DNA from 4 places in the Parerythrobacter jejuensis genome. Region 2 is predicted to be linked to each of the others. Evidence: predicted binding sites of a transcription regulator. Region 2 holds the regulator's gene; each other region holds the start of a gene.

Region 1 (4,802 bases), 1.6 Mb from region 2:
TGACTAGAGCGCTTCGCAGATAGGTCGGGCCGCTGACCGGAGGCACAGCTCTCAGGCACTAATCGGTCGCCGTCGCCCGTTCGTCGGAAACATTGTTACTCCGATAGAAGCATGATTGTGGCGACTCGGCGCGGGGTGCATCTGTGCCCTTGGACGCGGTGCTCACCCCCGGTCGCCGCGTCCGATCGACCATTAGCCCAAGCGCGAGGAGTTAGGGACTGCGCCTGGAACAAGGGTAACGCCCGGCTGGTCACTCATGGCCGATCATCCAACGACAGCAGAGGATGATCTGATGACAAAATTGTTTCGTAACCCCGTCGCACTGGCGCTTGGCGCCGCCCTTATCACTCCGGTTCTTGTGACCCCGGCGATGGCCGGCTCCGGCCAGCAAGAAATTGTGGTCTCGCCCAGCAGCGCGATGGAAGAATGGCGTGCTGATGTGAGCCGCGATCTTGGTCGCAATCTGGTCCTCGCTGAGCGCTGGGCCAAGCACAATCCCGATAGCGGCATTGTGCAAGTGCGCTTCCAGCTCGATGCCAAGGGCCGCCCGGCCAATATGCAGACCTATCGCAGCTCCGGCTCGGTCAGCACTGATCGCGCCGCTCGGTGGGCGGTTCGGCGGCTGAGTGATCTCGACCAAGGTCCGGCGCAGGCTTCGGCTGGGCAGGTGTTTCAGGCCAATATCATCTTTGCCGATAGCGCCGCGCAGAAGGCACATTATGCAGAGAAGCTGGCCTATATCGAGCGCCGCCGTCTCGCCAGCGCCGCCGCCGAACGCGGAGTGATCGCGCTCGGTTCCTGACCTCATTCCAACAGGCACCATGGTTGGTGGTGCCTATCCCCGGGCATCGCCGCCAGTCACCTCCAAGTGACCGGCGGCGATGTTGCGTCTGATATCCGTCATTTTGTCAACTTGCCCGGCATGGCCAGTTCGGCCATGTGATCCGGGCAACCGGCCCGAAGCTGCCGGAACACAGAATGAAACGGGAAAGGACTGCACGGCATGCCCGAAACAACGGCCAATGGAATCTCCATTCATTACGAGGATCACGGCGACAAGAATGCGCCGCCAATGCTGCTGATCATGGGGTTCGGTGCGCAGCTGACCCTGTGGCCGGATGAACTGGTGGACGAGCTGGTCGGCCACGGCTTTCGCGTCATCCGGTATGACAATCGCGACATCGGCCTCAGCCACAAGTTTGACGGGGTCAAGGCGCCCGGACTGATCAAGATGACCCTGCTCGGGAAGCTCGGGATCACGCCCAAGGTGCCCTACACGCTGTCCGACATGGCCGATGACGGGGCCGGGCTGCTGGAGGCGCTGGAGATTCCGCGGGCGCATATCGTCGGTGGCAGCATGGGCGGGATGATTGCCCAGCATGTCGCGGCCAAACATGCCGACAAGACAATGTCGCTGACCTCGATTTTCTCGACCACCGGCCACCCCAAACTGCCAGCTGCCAAGCCAGAAGCGCTCAAGGCGCTGGTGACCCGGCCCAAGAGCATAGATGAGGAAGCGCTGGTCGAACACGGCATGTTCCTGTCGCGCACGATCGGGAGCCCGGGCTATCCGGCGGATGCGGATCGTTTGCGCGAACGGGTTACGGCGAGCGTGCGCCGCAGCGTCTATCCGGAGGGGCCGACCCGGCACTTGTCCGCGATTGTGGCTGACGGCGACCGGCGCGAGATGATCAAGAACATTACCGCGCCAACGCTCGTCCTGCATGGAGAGGCGGATCCGCTGGTCCCGGTCGAGGGTGGCCATGACACGGCCGCCCATATTCCCGGCGCGAAGATCAAGACCTTCCCCGGTTGGGGCCATGACCTGCCCGAGGAACTGATCAAGCCGATCGCAGCGGAGATGGCCGAGCACGCCAAGGCAGCGCAGGGCTAGGGACGGGCTTTCTATTCGGTTTCTTGCGGGGCGGCTGCGGGCTTGGCGAGCGCGCGCCGCCGTGCTTCCACCTTTCCGTGGACATAGCCCCACCACACGGCGTTGAAGGCCACCGATGACCAGAAGAATGTCGGCCGCACCCAGCCGGGCAGATCTGGCAAAGGGATGAAGCGGGCATAGATCGCGATTCCCGCCCAGAACCAGATTGCGGCTGCGATCACGATCATGCGTTCGTGCTTCAATCCGATCGTGATTGCGCGTTCCAGCATGGTGTCTTCCTTGCAGTTCAAACGGTTGGTTTGGATTCGAAAATTGCGTCGCTCGATTCGAATGATTCAAAAGGCCCGCAGAGGAATTTTGCCCGACAAAATTTTTTCACGGATTCATTTTTGGGCTTGCACAAGCCAGCAGTCCAGCTTTCTCCACGCGTCGCGGCGTTGCAACAGGCTAACACACCGAGTCCCGGAACGCGGTTTTGCCATTTATTCCTTGTTTACCCTCTTGCGCGCGAGTCCAGTCTGATTCAGTATCTAGTGGTTCGCATCGGTCGCGGACCCCAAAACCTAGTGAGATCGGCCCGCCAGCGCGGATTCCCGCGTAAGGGGAGGAGTCGGTCAGCTCGCAGGCCTCGGGGGACAAGATTGTGGGTGAACGGGGGACAGTCAGGGGACAGCAAAACCCATCACGACTGACACCATGTCATAGGCCGGGAGCTCGGAAGAAGGCTCTCGACGCGGCAGAACGAATGTGGAACAAAGGGCGGCCCGCGAGTCGCCCTTAAGAATGAAAGAGCGGGGCGAGAGAATGGATTTCAAGGCAGGGGACGACACGGCCATGGGCGCAGATGTGGTAGATACCGCGGAGACCGTCGCCGACGCGCCCGAATCGAAAGCGAAGAAGGACAAGGCTGTCAGCATGGACAAGCAGGACGCAGGATCCGAAGAGCTGGTCGCGACCGCAGCTGCAGGCGCCATGGCGGAAGCCGTGAAGACCGCCGCAACGCCGCAGGAAGACAGCAAGAAGGTCAACGACCGCCGCTTCGAAATCACCATTGATGAATCGCGCGATGCCAATCTGACCGAATTCGGCAAGGAAACGCTGATCGATCGCTACCTGCTTCCGGGCGAGAAATTTCAAGACCTGTTCGCGCGCGTGGCCGATGCCTATGCCGACGATCAGGAACACGCCCAGCGCCTGTATGATTACATTTCCCGGCTGTGGTTCATGCCGGCCACGCCGGTCCTTTCCAACGGGGGCACCAGCCGGGGCCTGCCGATCAGCTGCTATCTCAATTCGGTTTCGGACAGCCTCAACGGGATTGTCGATACCTGGAACGAGAATGTCTGGCTGGCGTCCAAGGGCGGCGGCATCGGCACCTATTGGGGTCAGGTGCGCGGCATTGGCGAGCCGGTCGGCCTGAACGGCAAGACCAGCGGCATCATTCCCTTCGTGCGCGTGATGGACAGTTTGACGCTGGCGATTTCACAAGGCTCGCTGCGGCGCGGCTCGGCGGCCTGCTATATCGATGTGCACCATCCGGAGATCGAAGAATTCCTCGAAATCCGCAAGCCATCGGGCGATTTCAACCGCAAGGCTCTGAACCTGCACCACGGCGTGCTGCTGACCGATGAATTTATGGAAGCTGTTCGCGCAGGCGAAGAGTTCAATCTCATCTCGCCGAAAACAGGCGAAGTGCGCAGCACGGTCGATGCCCGTAGCCTGTTCCAGAAGCTGGTCGAAACGCGCCTTGCCACGGGTGAGCCCTATATCGTGTTCTCCGACACTGTGAATCGCATGATGCCCAAGCATCACCGCGATCTGGGCCTGAAGGTCTCGACCTCCAACCTGTGTTCGGAAATCACCCTGCCAACCGGTGTCGACCATCTCGGCAATGACCGCACGGCAGTCTGCTGCCTGTCGTCGCTCAACCTTGAAAAATGGGACGAGTGGAAAGACGAGAAAGGCTTTGTCGAAGACGTCCTGCGCTTCCTCGATAATGTCCTGCAGGATTATATCGACCGCGCGCCGGACGATATGGCGCGTGCCAAATATTCCGCCAGCCGCGAACGCAGTGTCGGCATGGGCGTGATGGGCTTCCACTCCTTCCTCCAGAGCAAGAACCTGCCGCTGGAAGGGCCGATGGCCAAGGCGTGGAACGAGAAGATGTTCAAGTACATCCATTCCAAGGCGAACGAAGCCAGCATGGTTCTCGCCAAGGAACGCGGCCCCTGCCCGGATGCCGAAGAAATGGGCGCGATGGAGCGCTTCAGCTGCAAGATGGCCATCGCGCCGACCGCGTCGATTTCAATCATCTGTGGCGGTACCAGTGCCTGCATCGAGCCGATCCCGGCCAATATCTACACGCACAAGACGCTGTCGGGCAGCTTCATCGTGAAGAACCCGTATCTGGAAAAGATCCTGCGCAAGAAGAGCAAGGATTCCACCAATGTGTGGAATTCCATCCTCGAGCGTGGCGGTTCGGTCCAGCATCTCGATTTCCTGACCACGGAAGAGAAGGCGACCTTCAAGACCAGCTTTGAAATCGACCAGCGCTACCTGCTCGAATTCGCTGCTGATCGTGCGCCCTATATCGACCAGGCCCAGTCGCTGAACCTGTTCATCCCGGCTGACGTCGACAAGTGGGACCTGATGATGCTGCACTTCCAGGCGTGGGAGAAGGGCATCAAGTCGCTCTATTACCTGCGTTCGAAGAGCGTCCAGCGCGCAGGCTTCGCCGGCGGTGTCGAAGCCGACAACACCAGCGATGCGCCCGAGATCGAACTCAAGGCGGAGCTGGGCGAACAGCAGACCGACTATGAGGAATGTCTCAGCTGCCAGTGAGGATTGTCCGTGGTGTTTGTTGAGCCTGTCCGATTCAAGGACGAGCTCGACGCATTGAGGGACGCGC
Region 2 (4,802 bases):
GCGTATCCTGCACCGCAAGTGAAAGTGTTCGCAGGCAAAATACTGGAGCGCGAGGAGCAACCGGCCCAGCAACGCATCAGGTTGATCCTGGCCGTACGTGACGCAGAGCAAGGCACGGCACGAAAGATCAGGGTCAACGTTCCCGGTGAGCAAGCATATGATGCATTGGGCGAGGGGGCGGTGATCCGCTTCCGGGCGCGGCTGATGCCACCCGCTCCGCCGATGGTGCCGGGTGCTTACAATTTTGCCCGGCGCGCATGGTTTGACGGGTATGCCGCGACTGGGTCAGTTCTTGGCCCGATTGACATTATAGAACCGGCTCCCGAAGCCACAGGGCTGGCCGCGATTCAGCGACTGCTGTCCGGCCATGTGCGGCAGAATCTCGGCGGATCGGCCGGCACAATCGCGGCGGCCTTCGCCAGCGGGGATCGCGGCGCCATCACCGAGGCGGATGAGGAGGCGATGCGGGATGCGGGCCTGACCCACCTTCTTTCCATCAGCGGCTTGCATGTTAGCGCGATCATCGCCGCAGCCTTCTTTGTGGCCCTGAAACTGCTCGCGCTGTGGCCGTGGCTGGCCTTGCGGATCCGATTGCCGGTTGCGGCAGCGGCAGTCGGTGCACTGGCGGGCATCGGCTATACACTCCTGACCGGTGCCGAGGTGCCGACGGTGCGGAGCTGCGCAGCGGCCGTCCTCGTGCTCATCGCGATTGCGTTGGGGAGGGACGCCTTGTCGCTTCGGATGGTATCGGTTGCGGCGGCATTTGTGATGTTCCTTTGGCCGGAATCGCTGATCGGGCCGAGTTTTCAGATGAGTTTTTCGGCCGTGATCGCGATTGTCGCTTTGCACAACGCAGAGCCGGTCAAGCGTTTCCTTGCGCCCCGTGAGGAAAGCTGGTTTGCCCATGTCGGGCGGCGCACAATCATGCTGCTCGTCACTGGCTTCGTGATCGAGATCGCGCTGATGCCGATTGTCCTGTTCCATTTTCACCGCGCGGGTGTTTACGGCGCGTTCGCCAATGTCATCGCAATCCCGCTGGTGACCTTCATATCCATGCCGCTGATCGCTGTGGCCTTGGCCCTTGATCTGGTTGGATTGGGCGGGCCGGTCTGGTGGTTGGTGGGGCAATCGCTCGATTTGCTCCTCGGCATTGCGCATTTCACTGCCAGCCAGCCTGGCGCGGTCAAATTGATGCCACAGATGGGCCTGGGCACTCTGGCTCTGTTCGTGATCGGAGGCTTGTGGCTGGCCCTGTGGCGCGGGCGATGGCGATTGCTCGGGTTGGTGCCATCGGCCGTAGCAACGGTCATGCTGTTGCTGACACCAGCGCCGGATGTGCTGATTTCAGGAGATGGCCGGCATGTCGGTATTGCGGGCGAGGGTGAGCGGTTGATCATGCTACGCGAAAGCCGGTCGGACTATGCGCGCGAGAATTTGCTCGAGCTCTCGGGCATGACGGGTGAAACCGTCACGCTCGCAGATTGGCCGGGTGCCAAGTGCAGTCGGGATTTCTGTGTCATCACTTTGCAACGTTCTGGCCGAGACTGGCATTTGCTGATCGCTCGCAGCCGCGACATTGTCGAAGAGCGCGCCTTGGCGGCAGCGTGCGATCGTGCGGATATCGTGGTGGCCGACCGGTATTTGCCGCGATCGTGCCAGCCGCAATGGCTCAAAGCAGATCGGCGCTTTCTCGATAAGTCGGGTGGATTGGCGCTCTTCCTGGAGGACGAGAGCTTCACATCAGTCGCCCAAGGGGAAGGTGAACATGGGTGGTGGCGCGGCAATGATCGCAGGGAGCGGCGCTGACCTTCGCCAACTCCGCTTCCCGCATGGTGATCAGTGATAACGACGGAGCAGGCCCGCCAATTTGCCTTGGACCTGAACCTGCGCAGGTTGGTAGACCTGAGCATCATAGGCCGCATTGGCCGGATCGAGACGCACCATCCCGCTGTCGCGATGGAGATATTTGAGTGTCGCTTCCTCGTTGTTGACCAGTGCCACGACAATCTCGCCATCACGCGCGCTGTCTGTGCGACGGATCAACGCGAAGTCACCATCGAAAATGCCAGCATCGACCATCGAGTCGCCAGACACTTCAAGCGCGTAATGTTCGCCCGGGCCCAATAGGGCCGCCGGAACAGGCAAAGACTGATGATCTTCCAGCGCCTCAATCGGGGCACCGGCGGCGATCCGGCCGTGCAACGGAATATCGATCACATCATTGGCCGGTTCCGGTTGCGCCTTGGGCGGTGCAGTTCGTGCCGAAACGAGATCATTGGCCGGCTTGGCCGCAGGCGTGGCGCCGACAACGTCTTCTGGCTGCTTCAACACTTCGAGAGCGCGAGCGCGATTGGGCAGGCGGCGGATGAAACCGCGTTCTTCCAATGCGGAAATCAGGCGATGGACGCCCGACTTGCTCTTAAGGTCGAGCGCTTCCTTCATTTCCTCGAAAGAAGGGGAAATTCCTGTCTCTTCCAGCCTGCGCTGGATAAACTGGATCAATTCGTGCTGCTTTGCGGTCAGCATGGACGATGGCTCCCTGATGGCCTGTTCCGGTCTCGTGCGCGTCGATGCGAACGAATGAAGAACAATTAGGCAACCAATTTCGCTAAGTCAAGCAATCGCGCCATTTCCGAGCCAATAGGCCGGAACATATGTTCCCGCTTTCGTCCCGTCGGCATGGGCTGCGCGGTCAATCAGCGCTTCTGCCCGTGAGAGGGCGAGCAAAGCGCTGCTGTCTTGTTCGACCAGTGGAACAAGCCCGTCCTGAGTCCATGCCGCGCGTAGGAACTCCCGTCGTACGCCGCCAGCCGGACAATCTTTGGCGAGCGGCAAGTCGATCGTGCGGGAAAGGCATGCGGAAGCGCCCGCGAGGCGGCGAATGGCGGGCAGCATGAAGAGATAACCGGTCACGAAGCTGGAGACCGGATTGCCTGGCAAGCCCAGGATCAATTGCTGGCCGCGCGTTGCCACCATCAGCGGCTTCCCCGGCTTCATCGCGACTTTCCAGAAATCCAGTTCGGCCCCGGCTTTCTCCAGGGCAGGTTTGGCCAAATCGTGATCGCCTACAGATGCGCCGCCGGTGATCACGATCAGGTCCGCATCGCGGTTCGCCTGCAATGCCTCGACAATGGTATCGAGATGATCGGGCAATGGCGCATTGCGTACGATGGTTGTGGGCTCCTGACCGGCCAGCGCAGAGAGCATGGCTGCATTGCTGGCGGGTATCTGGTGGGTCGCGCATTGGGTCGGGTCGGCAACGAGTTCGTCCCCGGTATCAAGGATTGTGACCTTCGGCCTGCCGGTGACTGATAGCGAGCCGCGCCCGGCAGACCGTGCCAACGCCAATTGGGCCGCACCGATCCGAACACCTCCTTCTAGCAGGCTGTCACCGTCGGAAAATTCGAAGGCCTTGCTCCGGATGTGTCGCCCTTCCGGCGGTATCTCTTCGGCCGCAACCTGTTTGCCATCGACCGTGGCGTTCTCCTGGATCAGGATCCGGTCGGCACCGGCAGGGAGGATGGCCCCGGTCGAGATGCGAACGGTTTGGCCCGTTACCAGCGCGCCATCAAATGCTTGCCCGCAGCGGCTTTCCCCGATCAATTCCCAAGGACCAACACCACAGATCGCATAGCCATCCATCGCGGACAAATCCGCCGGTGGTTGGGTGCGGGCCGCGGTTAGAGGCTGGGCGAGATAGTGCCCCAGCGCTTCGTCAACCGGCACATCCAGAGCCGCAACAGGCTCGAGCTTGGCGAGCATGCGTGCCAGCGCATCTTCCAACGATAGCGCCGGTTGGCTCATGGAGCGGTCCAAGTGCCCGACTTGCCGCCAGTTTTCTTGGTCAGTTTCACGCCGCCAATCACCATGCCTTTGTCGAGCGCCTTTGCCATGTCATAGATGGTCAGGAGCGCGACCGAAACAGCGGTCAGGGCCTCCATTTCGACCCCGGTCTTACCGGTCAGCGAGGCTGTGGCGGTAACGGCGATCCCGCTGTCATCAGGAACGCATTCGACCTGCACACTATCGAGCGCAAGCGGGTGGCATAGCGGGATCAGCTCGCCCGTTTTCTTTGCTGCCATGATCCCGGCGATCCGCGCGGCGGCCAGCACATCACCCTTTGGCACGGCCCCATCACGGATAGCCGCCAAGACCGTATCCGACATGGCGATATGCCCGCTCGCAACCGCTTCGCGTCGCGATTCGGCCTTGGCGCCGACATCGACCATGCGGGCATCGCCTTTGTCATCGAGATGGGTCAGCTTGCTCATTCAATCGGCCCCTTCGCTTGCGCAAATCCTACGCGATGGAACACATGGAACACTGTCCTGGGGCAAGAACCCCGCCCCGCAGAGCCGCCTTGCGAATTCGGTGTCCGAAGTCGTGCCTGCGTAAACCATCAGCGGCGCGATGCCATAAACCGGATGGGTAGGACAGCCCCCGCAGACCGATCGGCTCAGCCCTCAAGCAGCGATCGCGTTGCCGAAGCAATATCGTCTTGCCGCATCAGGCTCTCGCCTACCAGGAAGGTGCGCACCCCTCTTTTCGCAAGGCGATCGCAATCGGCATGGGTCGCAATCCCGCTTTCGCCGACCAACAGAATATCGTCGGGGACCAGCGGAGCGAGGCGTTCGGTCGTTGAGAGCGAAGTCTGGAAGGTTTTGAGGTCGCGATTGTTCACCCCGATCAATTGCGAACTCAACCGGGTCAGGGCGCGCTCCAGCTCCACCTCGTCATGCACCTCGACCAGAACATCCATTGCCAACTCACCCGCCGCGCGATCAATTTCGCGCATTGTGGTA
Region 3 (4,802 bases), 220 kb from region 2:
CGCAGCGTCGGAAGCGCCTGCACCAGATACGCAAGCAGGTCCGGCAACGTAGCTGTCACTGTCTCTTGCAGCGCCGCCCCGTCCAGACCCACCACATTGCCCGTATGTTCGATGGTGAACATGGCGGACAGGTCACGCGGGGGGAGCAGGATCAATTGCACGCCCTCGCTATGCCCGGCCAACATGGAGAGCGAGATGTCGCACTGCCCCTTGTCCTGCCATTGGCCGTCCAGCTTCGCCATTCGGCCTGCGCTGATCAGGCGGCATAGACGGCCATAAGCTGCACGATCGCGAGGATAGGCGAGGAAGGCCAACCCCTCCACCGTCTCTATCCGCGTCCCGATCACCGGACGCAGCTTGAGCGTTGTCGCCTCGGTATGAATGCGCACCACCCCGGCCATGGTGTTGGCATCGGCAATCCCGATTGCATCATAGCCTGCCAGATGCGCTGCCAGAACCAAGTCCACCGCGTCGCTCGCCCCGCGCAGGAAGCTGAAACAACTGAGCAGCCCGAGCTCGACAAAGGGCGCGCGCGGTGGGGGCTCTATCGCATCGGGATCGATCTCGATCCGGCGCTTGTCTGGCGTGAGCGGTGCGTCGGGCATCTCACGCCTCCAACCCCGCCAATCGCTTCTTCACTGCAGCAAGATCGCGCGCGAACAAAGCCGCTTGCTCCTCATGCGCCGCGCCATCCAGCCTGAGCAGGTAAGCTGGATGCGCCGTGACCCATAATTCGCTGCCATCCTCCAGCGGGATCGGGGCACCGCGAACCTTGGCCATGCTCACCGTCTTGCCGAGTATCCCGCGCGCCGCACTTGCCCCCAGCGCCAGGACGATCTTCGGTTGCACCAGAGCGCGCTCGCTCTCGAGCCACCACCGGCAAGTGTCGATTTCCTTCGCTGTCGGGGACTGGTGCAGCCGCCGCTTGCCACGCTGCACAAATTTGAAGTGCTTTACGGCATTGGTGACATAGGCGCTGCGCCGCTCGATCCCTGCTTGCTCGATATAACGATCAAGCAGCTGCCCGGCAGGCCCGACAAAAGGTCGACCCGCCCGGTCTTCCTGATCACCCGGCTGCTCACCCACGATCATCAGGGCGGCCCCGGCAGGGCCCTCACCCATCACTGCCTGGTTATCGAGCCCACCAATCGGGCATTGGCGACACTGGTGGATCGCACGGTCAATCGCCTCCAGCGTTTCCGGCCGGTCCGAAGCAGCGCGCTCCCCGGCCGCGACCATCATCGCTTCACGCGACTGCGCCCCAGCAATAAGGTCTGGAATAAGAGAGGCTTCGGGCAAGTTCTTCCAATACTTCTTGGGCATTTCGGAAAGCATTGCGCCCACTTTCAGCCGTGCCGGGTTGAAGATGGAGGCGTAGTAAGTCTTCCACAGATCCTCCGCCGGATCGCCCTGCGGCGCATCGCCTTTTTGCGCCGGAGGACCTTCGCGCATTGTGCTGCCATCCCAATGCAGCGTGCCGCGCGGGGTCAGGATCGACCAGCGCATATTGGCGAAACGGCGTTTGAAAAAGCCGGCATTGGCGCGCAGGATATGATGGTCGGGCTCGAACCATGCGACATAATGCTCTTCGCCATCCTGCTCCTTCACCTGCCGGAAGCGGACAAAGGCATGCATCTTGTGGCTGTCACGCCGCACATTCTTGTCCAGCTCCTCCAGCTTGCGCACATCGGGATCGGTCTTGTCTTCCGTGATCCGCGGCTGCGTTTGCTGGCGCCAGACGAGACGATAGAGCAGCGCAAACCGCTCCGAATCGGAATGCAGGACAGCATTCCTTGCCAGACTCAGGAAGCGTTTGCTGGCCCGGATCGGCCGCGCATCCCTATCCGGCACCGGCAAGCGGGTATCGCCGCCTGCAAACAGATCGCCAGAACTGCCGGGCTCGGTCCACGCGACCCGGTCTGGCGGCACATCGCATTGCACCAGCATCCGCGCCCGCTCCCGCCAGAAAGCAAAATCGTCCGGACGCGGGATATGCACTGCGTAATAGGCGCCGAGGCGGACATTCTGCATCGTGGTCATGCCGCAAACAGCTCCAGTTGCTCCTGCTTGGGAGCCAGCAGGCGGCGCAGGTCCGCACGGTCCGTCAGCAGCGTCGGGCGCCAGTCACACGTCACAATGAAAGGGCGGATTTTGCCGAGAGACACCGTCAGCTTGGCGATATCATCAAGCCGCAACGTCCGGTGCCGTCGGGCAATCAGGATCCTGCTCACCGCCTTCACACCCAGCCCCGGCACGCGCAGCAATTGCTCCTTGCTCGCACGCTGCACATCAACCGGGAACTGTTCCCGGAATTTCAGGGCCCAGGCCAGCTTGGGATCGATGTCCAGCGGCAAGTTCCCGTCCGCTCCCGTCGCCTGCATGATCTCACCCGGTTGATAGCCATAAAACCGCATCAGCCAGTCGGACTGGTAAAGCCGGTGCTCACGAATCAGCGGCGGACGCTTCAAAGGCAGCACCGCGCTGGCATCAGGAATCGGGCTGAAAGCCGAATAGTAGACCCGTCGCAGGCGGAAATTGTCATACAGACGGCTTGCCTTGCCAACGATATCGGCATCGCTGGCAGCATCCGCGCCGACAATCATCTGGGTCGACTGGCCTGCCGGGGCAAAACGCGGCGCGTGTTTGAAGCGCTTCTTCGCATCCTTGGCCTCTACAATCGCCATCTTGGTGCCACCCATGGCCCCTTCGATCTGGCGCGCATCCTTGTCCGGCGCGAGCCGTGTGAGGCCCGCATCGGTTGGCAGCTCCACATTGATCGACAGACGGTCGGCGTAAAGGCCGGCCTGCCGGATTAATTCCGGATCAGCCTCGGGAATGGTCTTCAGGTGAATATAGCCGCGAAAATCATGCTCCTCGCGCAGGATCCGCGCTGTTTCCACCATCTGCTCCATCGTATGGTTGGAGCTCTTGATGATGCCGGAGGAGAGGAACAGTCCCTCGATGTAATTGCGTTTGTAGAAGCTCAGAGTCAGGTCCGCGACTTCCTGAGGCGTAAAGCGCGCGCGGCGGACATTGCTGCTCTTGCGGTTGATGCAATAATGGCAATCGAAAATGCAGTGATTGGTCAGCAGCACCTTCAGCAGGCTGATGCACCGGCCATCAGGCGCATAGGCGTGGCAGATTCCCATACCCTCGGTCGAGCCCATACCTTTCCCGCCCAGCGAATTCTTCTTCGCCGTGCCGGAGGAGGCGCAGGAAGCATCATACTTCGCCGCGTCGGCAAGGATCTCAAGCTTTTGCAGAATCGTCTGATGAGGCATATGTTCTGTATATGTTCCATCACACTTTTCATCTAGTGCAAACTCTGCAACTCATTGCGCCAGTCAGTACCGCCTCATGTGAACTATCTCGTACAGTTTACGGCCTTGGCAGGAACCAGATCGCTGGCAGACCGTAATAGCTGCACGGACCGGGCCCCTCTGGCGAATGCAAAAGCATTCGTGATGTCGGACGTATCGCAACAGGTGGCCCGCAATTTCAAACAGGGTTGCCACTATATTTCGCGAGGCGCGCCGCAGCATAGCTGAACGCGCCACGCAAGTTCAGGAGTTGGATATGAAAACCCTTGCTTTTCTGGCCGTCGCCTCGCTGGCTGCCACCCCCGCCTTAGCACAAAAAGACTGGAATTTCGGTGATGGCACCACGCCCGAGCGTTGGTCCACCGTCAACAGCGCTTATGCACTATGCGATGCAGGCCTGACCCAGTCGCCGATCGATCTTGGCAATGCCAATGCCATCGGCAATGTCAAAGTTTCCACCAATTACGGCCAGACCACCGGTGCTATCGCCCTTGGCGATGAGAAGGTGCAGGTCGATTTCCAGCCCGGCATGGGTATGACCTCGGGCGATAAGGCATTCGGCCTGGTCCAGGTTCATTTCCACACCCCGGCCGAGCATGCGATCAACGGTGAACGTCACCCGCTAGTCGGCCACTTCGTCCATGCTACCGAAGGTGGTGAACTGGGCGTGCTGGGTATCATGTTCGAAGAAGGCGAAGCCAATGGCGCACTGCAAAGCGTGATTGACGCTGCCGGTTCAGGCAATGGCACCGCTGTTTCCTTCGACGTGAACGACATGCTGCCTGATGACGTATCGGTGTTCCGTTACATGGGCTCGCTTACGACACCGCCCTGCAGCGAAGGCGTTAATTGGCATGTGTCCAAGTCCACGATGACTGCCAGTGCAGAGCAGATTGCAGCCTTGTACGAGCTCTTGGGTGACAGCGCCCGCACGGTGCAGCCGCTTGGTGGCCGCTTGCTGGTTGCGCCGGAGTAAGGCCTCCAAAAATCTAGCACTGAGGAGGCGCGTCTCGCAGAGGCGCGCCTTTTCTGTTTCCAACAACTGGATATTCAGGCGCATAGCCCCTGCAAGTACCAGTCCGGCAAGCCACCTCGACCATCACCGATCAGGCCGTGGCGATAGATCCAGTAACGGCGGCCCCGATCATCTTCGATACGATAATAATCGCGCAACCGCACGGTGGAGCGTTCACGCCACCATTCCGGCGCGATCCGCTCCGGCCCCTCTACCCGCACCACTTCGTGCACTTCGCCCCGCCACCGGAAACGGCGGGGATATCCGTCAGGCGTCGCATAAAGGACCGCGATCGGTTCGGCCCGGTCGAGCAGTTTGAGCGGGCGGGCATGGAAACGCAGCTCTTCCTGTGCCGCAGGCGGAGGCTCCAACGGAGGTTGCCAGCGTTGTGCACGCTCCGGAATGTGGCTGCCAAACGGAATTGGCCGACGCACGGCACGCGGGCCAAGCCGGGTGGTCAGCCGGTC
Region 4 (4,802 bases), 220 kb from region 2:
CAAACAGGCGGCACATATGCTCCGCCGCGCGTGTCGCTGCAGACAGTTCAAGCCGCCGGACTGTCACCTCGCCATCGACCCGCCACAATCCCAGCTCCAGCCTGCGCGCGCCTTCGCCCTTCCCCTCCAATTCCCGCGCCAGATCGGCGGCAAGATCGCGGAGCACCTGGTCCAGCAGGTCCCGATGCCGGATGGGTTCGGCCAGACGGCGCTGCACCAGTGGCATTTCGTGCGGGACCACGGGCAATAGCGGCTCGGGAATTTTGCCCAGCAACTGGTCCATCCGCACAAGTGGATTGGCTGCGGGTGACCGACGGTTGCGGAAACGCCGCATGATTGCATCGCGGCCGCCTCCCTCATGCTCGACCTTGCCCAGTTCACCGAGTGTCTTGAGGCCGAGCCGTCGCAGGATGGTGATCACATCCTCGTCAAGCCGCAGAGCAGCGACCGGCAATTCGGACAGGCGCGCCTCCATATCGTCATCGCTCGACAGGATGCTGCATGGCGGGCCGAAATGGGACAGCGCCCAGGCGGCACCGGCAGTGGGCGCAATGGCAAAACACGCCGTGACACCGCGTTTGGCAAACATGGCCTGGGCATCGGATAGCAACCTGGCTTCGCCGCCAAACAGATGCGCAACCGCCGTCACATCGACGAGTACCCCGTCAGGCGGATCGAGCGCAGACCACGGCCCCCATCGCTGGGCCCACTCTGCCAGCTTCTCCAGCGCATCGATATCTCCCGCCGCATCACTGGGGGCGACTTTAAGTTCAGGGCACAATGTCCGCGCATCGGCCAGCATCATGCCTTTGCGAGCGCCGGCTGCGGCACCTGCATCATTGGCCGCATCGATCCGTGGGCCATGGGCAGTCTCGGTGATCAGCGCCAGCGGGTCGGCATCCACCCCTTCCCCGCGCAGCGCGCCTTCAGCAAGCCGCCAGCGATCGATCGCGAGACGCGCGCACCAGATGGAAAGGATTCGCCGTGGCGGCGTTTGGCCTTTCCCTGTGGGCCGCAGGTCTGGCGACAAGTCCTGTGCCGTCATCATGCATTGTCCATTTGCCGGGAGCGTGGCTGCGAGCCCGGAACAGTTCGGCCTGCCAGCCAGGTACACCGGGGGCTTGCCCATTCCAGTCCGGCTTCGCGGACACGGCGCTATGGGCTTCCCACCGCAACCGTGCCGAGGAAAGGTCACGCCCGGCATCGTGCCGCACCAGCCACAAGGGCACGCCATGCTTTTCTGCGGTAAGGCTAAGGCGCCGCGAAGCAGTGAAATCGAGCGGTTTGGGATTGCCCGCGAGTTCCCCGATCACGCAGGCAAGATCGCGGCAACGCAACCCCTCCTCCAACGCGAACAGGGCATCTTTAGGCTTGTTGGCCATCACATGGATCACCCGATGGCGGATTTCTTCAGGCAAGCCCGGGCGATAAGGTCTGCCGTTGAGCCTGACCGCAGCGCGATCCTGAACCCACAGGATTGCGCGACGGTCCTCCGCCTCGGCGCTTGCGCCAGCCCTCCGGGACCGTAGTTCATCCAACGCCAGCGCAAGCGCCAGCCCCGCCCCGCTTGCTTCGCGTCCATTGGCAAAAACCTCGCTATGGCGTGCGAAGTGCCCTTGCTGTGCAAGGCCCGGGCGCCAGCGACTGCTTCGCGCAGCCGAAAGCGCGGCGATATCGGCGCTTCCCAAAGTCGGGAGCGCGGGTGAGAGATTTTGCTTTGCCATAGTCAGTAGAATCGCATGTTCTATTTATGTTCCATATTCGATTGGGACGCAATGCTCCTGTCTCTCGGAACAAATTTCCTTCTCGACCCGTTGGTTAGGCGAAGAAGGAGACCCCCAATATGAATTACAACCAAGGCAACGCCGACGAACTTAAAGCCAAATTCTGGCACGCACTCGCCGATTCGCCCTTCGTGTTCCTCGAACGCACGGATGCACGCGACGATGCCGTCGTCATGACGGCGCAGCTGGACAAGGACGCCGACAGCGCAATCTGGTTCTTCACGACCAAGGATCATGACCTCGCCCAAATGGGCCCCGCCGTTGCGACCTTTGCCGGAAAGGATCACAGCATTTTTGCCCGGATCGAAGGTACACTGGCCCGCGAAAACAGCCGTGAGCGGCTGGAGAAGCAGTGGAGCAAAGTGGTCGAAGCCTGGTTCCCTGGCGGGAAAGATGATCCCAATCTGATCATGCTGCGAATGGATTTGGGCAATGCCGAAATCTGGAACAGCGATCTGGGCATCATGGCTACGGCAAAGATGCTGATGGGCAAAGATGTACGCGACGAAGCCCGCGAAGAACACGTCGAAACCGCACTCTAAACCAAGCCAAACACGCGCCGAAATAGAAAGGGCCGCCTTCATGGGCGGCCCTTTTGCTATCGGATAGGCTGATCTACTCGCCCAGGATCGAGGGGAAGATCCCCACGATCAGGATCACAGTGAGTGCAGCCGGACACAGCCAGCGGACAAGAAACAGCCAGAATCTCTCCAGCGGACCACTCAAGCCATTCTCGGAATCAATCAAACGCCGCTCTGCTATCCAGCCCACGAACACCGCCGTAAGGATCGCGCCGACTGGCATCAGGATTTTGCTGGTCACAGTGTCCAGCACATCGAACATGCCCTGCCCTTCAAACAAAGGCAGGAAGCCCAGAGGCTGGAAGTCTGACATGGTGTTAAACGAAAGCGCCGCCAGGACCCCGAGCAGCGCTGCTGCCACTGTCACGATAAGCGTTGCGACCGGACGTCCAAGATTGGCCTTCTCCTTCAACCACGCTGTCGGCGCTTCCATCAGTGAGACCGAGCTGGTCAGCGCCGCGAAGAACACCATCACGAAGAACAGCAGCCCGACCAGCGAACCAAACGGCATATTCTGGAAGCCGATCGGCAAGGACTGGAACATCAGGCCAGGGCCTGCATTCGGCTCCAGCCCGGCGGCAAATACAATCGGGAAAATCGCCAGACCCGCAATCAGGGCAACGGCGGTATCCGCCCCGGCAATGATCCCTGACGTGCCCGCCAGGTTCACATCACGGCCGACATAGGCACCGTAAGTCATCATGCCCGCAACGCCGAGCGACAGGGAGAAAAACGCCTGCCCTACCGCCGCCAGCATGACAGGCCCGGTCAGCTTTGAAGCATCGAAGGTAAACAAATACGCCACCGCTTCGCTGAAAGCCCCGGTGAAGGCACCATAAATCGTGATTGCCAGGAACAGGAAGAAAAACGCTGGCATCAGCCAGGTTGCCACCCATTCGATCCCGCTCGAGACGCCGCGCGAAACGAAATAGAACGTGATGGCGATGAACAGGGCGTGCAGCCCCACCATCAGGCCTGCATTGCCAAACAAGCCCGGCAACAATGCTTCCACATCTTCGGCCGGACGACCTTCGAACGCACCTCCGGTCAGCCCCGTGGCCACCAGATCGCTGGCAAAAACGCCGACATAATACAGCACCCAGCCACCGACGACGCAGTAGAAACTCAGCACAATGAATGCACCGGTCACTCCGAAAGAGGCCAAAGTGTCCCAATGTGACGACTTGCCCGATTCCGCCGCGATCTTGCGCACGCTCTCAGGCGCGGATGCTTGCCCGTGGCGACCGATCAAAGTCTCCGAAAGCAGGATCGGAAGGCCGATCAGGACGACACAAAAAATGTAGAACAGCACAAACGCGCCGCCGCCATTGGCCCCTGCCTCTGCAGGGAAGCGCCACATATTGCCGAGCCCAACGGCAGAGCCGACCGCAGCAAGAATGAAGGCCGAACGCGAGGACCAGCCTTCGCGCGGCGTAACGCCATCAGAACCCGTAGTGGCAACCATATCAGAAAAAGCCCTCTCACCGCGCGGCCCCCCGCGCCAAACAGGCGGCCCTTCTGCATGGAAAATCCGCCCCCGCCAAGGGGCAAGCTTTGCCTTTGCCCGCTCACACCGCTAATCGGTGGCTCATGTCTACGACCTTCCAGCTCGATACGAGCACAAGCCGTGCAAATCCGACGCCTGCCCCGATGAAGCGGCTGACGGTGCCCAGGATCCGGGCGCGGAAGAAAGACGGCGAGACCGAGACGCCGCTGGTCATGCTCACAGCCTACACCGCGCGGCAGGCGCAATTGCTCGATTCCCATTGCGATTTGCTGCTGGTCGGGGATTCGCTGGGGCAGGTGATCTATGGATTGCCATCGACGATTCCGGTCACCTTGCGCATGATGGCCGATCACGCCGCAGCTGTCGTGAGAGGCAGCTATCACGCCGTCGTTGTCGTCGACATGCCGTTCGGCAGCTATGAAGAATCGCCCCAAAAAGCCTTCGAGAGCGCGTCCTTCCTACTCAAGGAAAGTGGTGCAGCGGCAGTAAAGCTCGAAGGGGGTGAGGCGATGGCCGAAACCGTCGCCTTCCTGAGCCAGCGCGGTATTCCTGTCATGGGTCATGTTGGCCTTACGCCGCAAGCGGTGAATGTCCTGGGCGGCTATGCTGCCCGTGGCAGGAGCGATGCGGAGGCCGACAAGATCGTTGGCGATGCGAAGGCCCTTGACGAAGCGGGTGCCTTCTCCATCGTTATCGAAGGGGTCGTTGAGCCCATAGCAATCGCGGCAACGCAGGCAGTGGCGGCGCCCACGATAGGGATTGGCGCATCAGCCCAATGTGACGGACAGGTGCTGGTGACCGAGGATATGCTCGGCATGTTCGAGCGGGTGCCGCGCTTTGTGAAGAAGTACGGCAATATCGCCGAGACTATCGAACAGACCGCTCAGAAATATGCACAAGAAGTCAGGGAGCGGAGCTTCCCGACCGAAG

What was found. The regulator LexA, encoded in region 2, represses DNA repair genes until DNA is damaged. The targets are predictions, from matches to a motif close to GTTCCNCNCTTGTTCT.
Region 1: the regulator LexA is predicted to act here: its motif matches at 2,633-2,648, upstream of ABD653_RS10785 (ribonucleoside-diphosphate reductase subunit alpha).
Region 3: the regulator LexA is predicted to act here: its motif matches at 3,284-3,299, upstream of ABD653_RS01860 (putative DNA modification/repair radical SAM protein).
Region 4: the regulator LexA is predicted to act here: its motif matches at 1,742-1,757, upstream of ABD653_RS01845 (ImuA family protein).

What each region holds. Positions count from the first base shown of each region.
Region 1 is NZ_BAAAZF010000001.1:2,184,121-2,188,922, forward strand. It holds gene ppk2 (polyphosphate kinase 2) at 1-7, shown strand, start outside; gene ABD653_RS10770 (energy transducer TonB family protein) at 293-802, shown strand; gene ABD653_RS10775 (alpha/beta fold hydrolase) at 1,004-1,894, shown strand; gene ABD653_RS10780 (hypothetical protein) at 1,906-2,163, opposite strand; gene ABD653_RS10785 (ribonucleoside-diphosphate reductase subunit alpha) at 2,699-4,735, shown strand; gene arsN2 (arsenic resistance N-acetyltransferase ArsN2) at 4,748-4,802, shown strand, end outside.
Region 2 is NZ_BAAAZF010000001.1:605,562-610,363, reverse strand. It holds gene ABD653_RS02935 (ComEC/Rec2 family competence protein) at 1-1,806, shown strand, start outside; gene lexA (transcriptional repressor LexA) at 1,837-2,526, opposite strand; gene ABD653_RS02925 (molybdopterin molybdotransferase MoeA) at 2,614-3,804, opposite strand; gene moaC (cyclic pyranopterin monophosphate synthase MoaC) at 3,801-4,271, opposite strand; gene trpC (indole-3-glycerol phosphate synthase TrpC) at 4,457-4,802, opposite strand, start outside.
Region 3 is NZ_BAAAZF010000001.1:389,561-394,362, reverse strand. It holds gene ABD653_RS01870 (error-prone DNA polymerase) at 1-605, opposite strand, end outside; gene ABD653_RS01865 (UdgX family uracil-DNA binding protein) at 607-2,040, opposite strand; gene ABD653_RS01860 (putative DNA modification/repair radical SAM protein) at 2,037-3,281, opposite strand; gene ABD653_RS01855 (carbonic anhydrase) at 3,577-4,296, shown strand; gene ABD653_RS01850 (DUF6504 family protein) at 4,371-4,802, opposite strand, start outside.
Region 4 is NZ_BAAAZF010000001.1:384,616-389,417, reverse strand. It holds gene ABD653_RS01850 (DUF6504 family protein) at 1-1,045, opposite strand, end outside; gene ABD653_RS01845 (ImuA family protein) at 927-1,724, opposite strand; gene ABD653_RS01840 (pyridoxamine 5'-phosphate oxidase family protein) at 1,844-2,326, shown strand; gene ABD653_RS01835 (sodium-dependent transporter) at 2,400-3,830, opposite strand; gene panB (3-methyl-2-oxobutanoate hydroxymethyltransferase) at 3,956-4,802, shown strand, end outside.